DNA from 2 places in the Xenophilus sp. genome. Region 2 is predicted to be linked to the other one. Evidence: predicted binding sites of a transcription regulator. Region 2 holds the regulator's gene; the other holds the start of a gene.
The links. The regulator NrdR, encoded in region 2, represses ribonucleotide reductase genes. The targets are predictions, from matches to a motif close to CACNANATNTNGTG.
Positions count from the first base shown of each region.

Region 1: ACIY1X_RS15340 (ribonucleoside-diphosphate reductase subunit alpha) is a predicted target of NrdR. The motif match lies at 1,631-1,644, and genes of this name have one in related genera.

Region 1 is NZ_JBIQNC010000099.1:9,413-12,775, forward strand. It holds gene ACIY1X_RS15340 (ribonucleoside-diphosphate reductase subunit alpha) at 1-1,513, opposite strand, end outside; gene ampD (1,6-anhydro-N-acetylmuramyl-L-alanine amidase AmpD) at 1,868-2,461, opposite strand; gene ACIY1X_RS15350 (sigma-54-dependent transcriptional regulator) at 2,454-3,363, opposite strand, start outside.
Region 2 is NZ_JBIQNC010000027.1:22-3,384, reverse strand. It holds gene ACIY1X_RS07005 (PilW family protein) at 1-532, opposite strand, end outside; gene pilV (type IV pilus modification protein PilV) at 529-1,095, opposite strand; gene ACIY1X_RS06995 (GspH/FimT family pseudopilin) at 1,086-1,673, opposite strand; gene nrdR (transcriptional regulator NrdR) at 1,825-2,268, opposite strand; partial or broken gene glyA (serine hydroxymethyltransferase) at 2,288-3,363, opposite strand, start outside.

The sequences.
Region 1 (3,363 bases), on a different contig from region 2:
AGGGCGAGAACAGCGTCCAGCTGCCCTTTTCCATCACGCGGCGCATGAACAGGTCGGGGATCCAGTTGGCCGTGTTCATGTCATGCGTGCGGCGGCGGTCGTCGCCGGTGTTCTTGCGCAGCTCCAGGAACTCCTCGATGTCCAGGTGCCAGGTCTCAAGATACGTGCAGACGGCGCCCTTGCGCTTGCCGCCCTGGTTGACGGCCACGGCGGTGTCGTTGACCACCTTGAGGAAGGGCACGACGCCCTGCGACTCGCCGTTGGTGCCCTTGATGTGGCTGCCCAGGGCGCGCACGCGGGTCCAGTCGTTGCCCAGGCCGCCGGCGAACTTCGAGAGGAGCGCGTTCTCCTTGATCGACTCGTAGATGCCGTCCAGGTCGTCCGGCACCGTGGTCAGGTAGCAGGACGAGAGCTGCGAGCGCAGCGTGCCGCTGTTGAAGAGCGTGGGCGTCGAGGACATGAAGTCGAAGCTCGACAGCACCTCGTAGAACTCGATGGCGCGCGCCTCGCGGTCGATCTCGTTCAGGGCCAGGCCCATCGCCACGCGCATGAAGAAGGCCTGCGGCAGCTCGATGCGGGTCTTGCGCACGTGCAGGAAGTAGCGGTCGTACAGGGTCTGCAGGCCCAGGTAGTCGAACTTCAGGTCGCGCTCGGCCTTCAGCGCCGCGCCCATGCGGGCCAGGTCGTACTGCAGCAGCTTCTCGTCCAGCAGCTCGGCCTCCACGCCCCGCTTGATGAACTGCGGGAAGTAGTCGGCATAGGCGGTGCCCATCTCGGCCTGCGTGGTCTCGCGGCCCAGCACTTCCTTCAGGATGGTGTGCAGCAGCAGGCGCGCGGTGGCGTAGGTGTAGTCCGGGTCCTTCTCGATCAGGGTGCGGGCGGCCAGGATCGAGGCCTTGTAGACCTCGTCCAGCGGCACGCCGTCGTACAGGTTGCGCATGGTCTCGGCCACGATGGGCTCGGCCTTGACGCCCTCGCCCAGCCCGGCGCAGGCCGACTGCAGCAGCGCGTGCAGCGCGTTCACGTCCAGCGGCACGCGCTCGCCGCCGTCCAGCACGTGGATCTGCGGCAGCGCCGCCGGCGCAGCCTGCTCGCCCTGCTTCAGGCGCTCCTGCGCGCGGCGCTCGCGGTACAGCACGTAGGCGCGCGCCACCTCGTGGTGGCCACCGCGCATCAGGCCCAGCTCGACGCTGTCCTGCACGTCCTCGATGTGGAAGGTGCCGCCGCCCGGGCGCGAGCGCACCAGTGCCTTGATCACGGCCTGCGTCAGGCCCTCGACCGTCTCGCGCACGCTGGCCGAGGCCGCGCCCTGGGTGCCGTGCACGGCCAGGAAGGCCTTCATCATCGCCACCGCGATCTTGTCGGGCGCGAAGGGCACCACGGCGCCGTTGCGGCGGATGATCTGGTAGTGGGCGAGGGCAGGCCCGGCGGCGCCCGCCACGTCACGCCCGGGCGAGGCGGCCTGGGGCGGCGTGGCACGGGGCGTCGTCGGGGTGGTCTGGGCAGCTTGCATTGGGTGTGTTCCTCGGGTTCCTGCGTTGGTTGTCATGGACCGTGCCGGGCGCTGTCGCGAACGGCGGGGCTGGTCAGGCGAGGCACACTATATCTAGGGGGGAATGGGGGTTCAAGGCACTAGATGTAGTGTTTTTCACGAACGTCAACGGCAACGTTGCGAATCTTGTCCCGCGGGAGCGGCGCCTTGTGCCGCATCTGGGTTGGCACTGCTTGCTCCGACCCAGCAGCGATGCGGCCTCGGAGGCGATTCAGGCCGGCAGGCCGCATGGTTGCTGCATGGCGGGCGATGCTGCAGCGCCAGGGTGCGGCCGGGAGGGGACCCTTCCCGCGGCGGCCGTCCGATAGAAAAAATTCAGCGCGTCCCCGGGGGAAATGCCTCGGCCGGCCAGCCCAGCGCCGCCCGCAGCCGCGGCCAGTCGAAGCCGGGGCCGGGGTCCTGCTTGCGGCCGGGCGCGATGTGCTCGTGGCCGGCCACGTACCGCACCGGATAGCGCCGGGCGATGGCCGGGCACAGGTGCGCGAGCGCCTCGTACTGGGCGGGCTCGAACGGCCCGCCCTCCAGCCCTTCGAGCTCGATGCCGACAGAGTCGTCGTTGCAGTCGGCGCGGCCGCGCCAGCACGAGGCGCCGGCATGCCAGGCGCGGTCGTCGCAGCCGACGAACTGCCAGAGCGTGCCGTCGCGCCGCACGTAGAAGTGCGCCGAGACCTCGATGCCGCGGATCTGCTCGAAGTAGGGGTGCGCGGACCAGTCCAGCCGGTTGGTGAAGAGCCGCTGCACTTCGTCGCCGCCGTACTGGCCCGGCGGCAGGCTGATCGAGTGCAGCACGATCAGGTCGACGCAGGCGCCGGCCGGGCGCGGGCCGAAGTTGGGCGATGCCAGCCGGTGCGCGGATGCGTACCAGCCGCCTTCCTGCCACGGCGTGGTGGCGGCGGGCGCATCAGCCATCGTCGCCCGAGGGCATGGGGATGCCCAGCCGCACGATGCGGTAGCGGATCTGCCGCAGGCTCAGGCCGAGGCACTGGGCGGCCGCGGTGCGGTTGAAGCCGGTCTCCTGCAGCGCGCGCAGCAGGATCTCGCGCTCCTTGTCGTCGAGGTAGCGCTGCAGGTCGCTGGGCATGGCGTCGGTCGTCGGCCGTGCCGTCGGCGCCGCCGCCTCCGGCAGCAGGCCGTCCGGCGGGAACAGTGCCGGCGCGTCGCCGGCTCCGTGCGATGCCTCGTCGTCGGCGGGAGGCAGGCCGTCGCCGGCGTCGAGTTCCATCGACAGCTCGCCGCCCTCGCTCAGCGCCACCGCGCGGTGCAGCAGGTTCTCCAGCTCGCGCACGTTGCCGTGCAGCGGCTGCCGGCGCAGCGCGTCCAGCGCGCGGGCCGACAGGGCCGGCACGGGCATGCCGGCCTCCTGGCCGATGCGCTGCAGCAGCGCGGTGCACAGGGCCGGCAGGTCCTCGCGCCGCTCGCGCAGCGGCGGCAGCATCAGCTCGATCACGTTGAGGCGGTAGTACAGGTCCTGCCGGAAGCGGCCGGCCTGCACCTCGGCCTGCAGGTCCTTGTGGGTGGCGCTGACGATGCGCACGTCCACCGCGTCCTCCTGCGTGGAGCCGATGGGGCGCACGCTGCGCTCCTGGATGGCGCGCAGCAGCTTGGACTGCATCGCCAGCGGCAGGTCGCCGATCTCGTCGAGGAAGAGGGTGCCGCCGCGGGCCGCCTGGAAGTAGCCGTCGCGGTCCTGCGCCGAGCCGGTGTACGAGCCCTTGCGCGCGCCGAAGAACTCGGCCTCCAGCAGGTTCTCGGGGATCGCGCCGCAGTTGACGGCGACGAAGGGGCCGTCGCCGCGCTGGCTGCAGGCGTGC
Region 2 (3,363 bases):
GGGCGTCGGTGGTGCCGGTGTTGACGCGGTAGGCGACCTGGAAGTCGGCCACGTTGGCGATGACGGGTTGCGGCATCAGACTGGTGGCCCCCTTGCAGGTCAGTTCGCCTTTGTCGTTGAGCGTGAACCTGCTGCTGACCGCGGTGGTGCTGGTGTCGCCGATGCAGTCGCGCTGGCCCGCCTCCAGCGTCAGTGAGGGCTGGCTGCTGACGGTGAGGATGTCCGGCCCGGTGCCCGAGCCGTCCGAGCCGCTGATGACGGTGCCGGCGAAGTCGCCGAAAGTCATGGCGGTGGCTCCGGCGGTCGGCTGGAGTTCCAGCGAGCCGGCCTGGCGCAGCTGCAGGCCGATGATCCGCAGGGCGTACGAGGCCTGTTGCTGCAGCGCGCTGACGTCGGCGGTGGTGCGGGTGGCGCCGCGCGAGACGATCAGGGTGCCCACCGCGGCGAGGACGACCAGCAGGCCGATGGCGATGCCCACCAGCAGTTCGACGAGCGAGACGCCGGCCTGGCGTCGGGAGGAGGAGCGGCTCATGGCTGGATGTAGACGAGGTGGCAGATCAGGCCCTGGGGGCAGGTCTGCGTGGTGGTGCCGACGGAGAAGTGCTTCGTGTAGTCAGTGCTGTCGGCGTCCGTCTCGCGCTCGTTGACGCGCCAGCCGACCATCACGCCCAGCAGGCGGCGGGCGCCGTCCTCGTCGGTGTCGGAGGAGGCGAAGGTGGCCGCCTGGCCGAGCGGCAGCGTCTCGGCCACGCTGTCGCGCCAGGCCTTGAGGTCCCAGGCCGCGAGTTGGGCGGGCGTGCAGGCTGCGCTGGTGCAGTCGGTTGCGGCGGCAACGGTGGCGTCCCAGTCGGCGACGTAGTCTTCCAACTGGTCCAGCCCCCGCGGGTTGGACTTGATGCGCTCGGACAGGTCTTCGATCAGGCGCACGGCCTGCGCGCGGCGCACGCCGGTCTGCGTTTCGGCCAGCGTGCGCATTTGCACGCCGAGCATGCCGAGCACGCCCAGTGCGAGGACGACGATGGCGACCAAGGATTCGAGGAGGGTCAGGCCTTGCTGGCGGCGGGCGCGGGTGTGGCGGATGGTGTTCACGTGCATTCCTTGACCTCTCCCGGACCCGCCGGGTCGGTCTTGAGGCGCCCGGCCGCAGACATGGCCGTCGCCAGACCCAGGCCGAGGACGTCGTCCGAGTCGTCGAAGGGGCGCATGCGGACAGTGGTGCTGGTCGGGCCGACGAGGTCGCCCCAGCCGCTGAACTTGAGGCTGACGCCGGTGTTCACGCAGACGAAGGCGCCTCGGGGCAGGCCGGATGCCTGCAGAAGCTCTTCGCCGTCATCGAGGGCGCCGTTTTCGTTGGCGTCGACGAAGACGTTCCAGCCGCAGTGCCATTCCTTGGCGCCGGCTGCGGTGCATCCGGCGGCGGCCGCCTTCGCCATCGTCACGCGGCCGCCGCGCTTGATGGCCTCGGAGCGGGCGAGATACAGCGCTGCCGTGAAGTCGCCCATGGCGTGGCGCACCTGGTAGCGCTGGACGACCCGTTGGAAGCTCGGCGCCGCGATGGCTGCGAGGACAGCCAGGATCGCGATCACCACCATGGCCTCGACGAGCGTGAAGCCACGGGAGCGGGAAGGGGAACCGGGGGGATTCGCCGGAGCGCGGCGCAGGTGTTCATTCATGCCAAGCGGCATGCTATGAACTGAAAAAAGAGCAAGAAAGTGTTATTCGATCGGCGGCTTCATGCGGCCGACGAGTGGTTCGGTTTTGTGTGAGTTAACCGAGATTCCACAATTGTGCCGTTGAGATTGACATTTTTAAACGCCAAAGCGCTCAAATGTCCTTCAACAGCTTGCGAAAGGCGTCCACGTCCTCGAAGCTCTTGTAGACGGAGGCGAAGCGCACGTAGGCGACGGCATCCAGGCCCTTGAGTTCCTGCATCACCAGTTCGCCCACCTTGTGCGAATCGATCTCGCGCAGGCCGCTGGACAGCAGCTTCTGCTCGATCCGCAGCAGGGCCTCGTCGATCCGGGCCACGCCGACCGGGCGCTTGCGCAGCGCCAGCCGCATCGAGGCGCGCACCTTCCGGGTGTCGAATTCCTCCCGGCTGCCGTCGCGCTTGACCACCACCGGGAACGCGACGTCCGGGCGTTCGTAGGTGGTGAATCGCTTGTCGCAGCTGCCGCACTGGCGGCGGCGGCGCACGAAGTCCCCGTCCTCGGAGACGCGGGTCTCGACGACCTGCGACTCCGGGTGGCCGCAGAAGGGGCACTTCACGGACGGCCTCGGGCGTCGGTCAGCGGTAGACCGGGAAGCGGCTGGTCAGGGCGTGGACCTTGGCGCGCACCGCCTCGATGTTGGCCGCGTCGCGCGGGTTGTCCAGCACGTCGGCGATCAGGTGGGCGGTGGCGCGCGCTTCCTCGTCCCTGAAGCCGCGCGTGGTCATCGCCGGGGTGCCGACACGCACGCCGCTGGTGACCATCGGCTTTTCCGGGTCCTTGGGGATCGCGTTCTTGTTGATGGTCATGTGCGCGCTGCCCAGCACCGCCTCGGCTTCCTTGCCGGTGATGCCCTTGGCGCGCAGGTCGACCAGCATCACGTGGCTCTGCGTGCCGCCGCTGACGATGCGCAGGCCGCGGGCCGTCAGCGTCTCGGCGACGATCTGCGCGTTCTTCGCCACCTGCTGCTGGTAAGTCTTGAACTCGGGCGTCAGCGCCTCCTTGAAGGCCACCGCCTTGGCGGCGATCACATGCATCAGCGGGCCGCCCTGCAGGCCGGGGAAGATGGCGCTGTTGATCGCCTTCTCGTGCTGCGACTTCATCAGGATGATGCCGCCGCGCGGGCCGCGCAGGCTCTTGTGGGTGGTGGAGGTCACCACGTCGGCGTGCGGCACGGGGTTGGGATACACGCCCGCGGCGATCAGGCCGGCGTAGTGCGCCATGTCGACCATGAAGATGGCGCCGATGTCGCGCGCCACCTTGGCGAAGCGCTCGAAGTCGATGTGCAGCGAGTAGGCGGAGGCGCCCGCGATGATGAGCTTGGGGCGGTGCTCGTGGGCCTTGCGCTCCATCTCTTCGTAGTCGAGCACTTCGTTGGCGTCCAGGCCGTAGCTGACGACGTTGAACCACTTGCCGCTCATGTTCAGCGGCATGCCGTGGGTCAGGTGGCCGCCTTCGGCCAGGCTCATGCCCATGATGGTGTCGCCGGGCTTGAGGAAGGCCAGCATGACGGCCTCGTTGGCCGAGGCGCCGCAGTGGGCCTGCACGTTCGCTGCCTCGGCGCCGAAGAGCTGCTTGACGCGGTCGATGGCCAGTTGCTCGGCCACGTCGACGTACTCGCAACCGCCGTAGTAGCGCTTGCCGGGATAGCCCT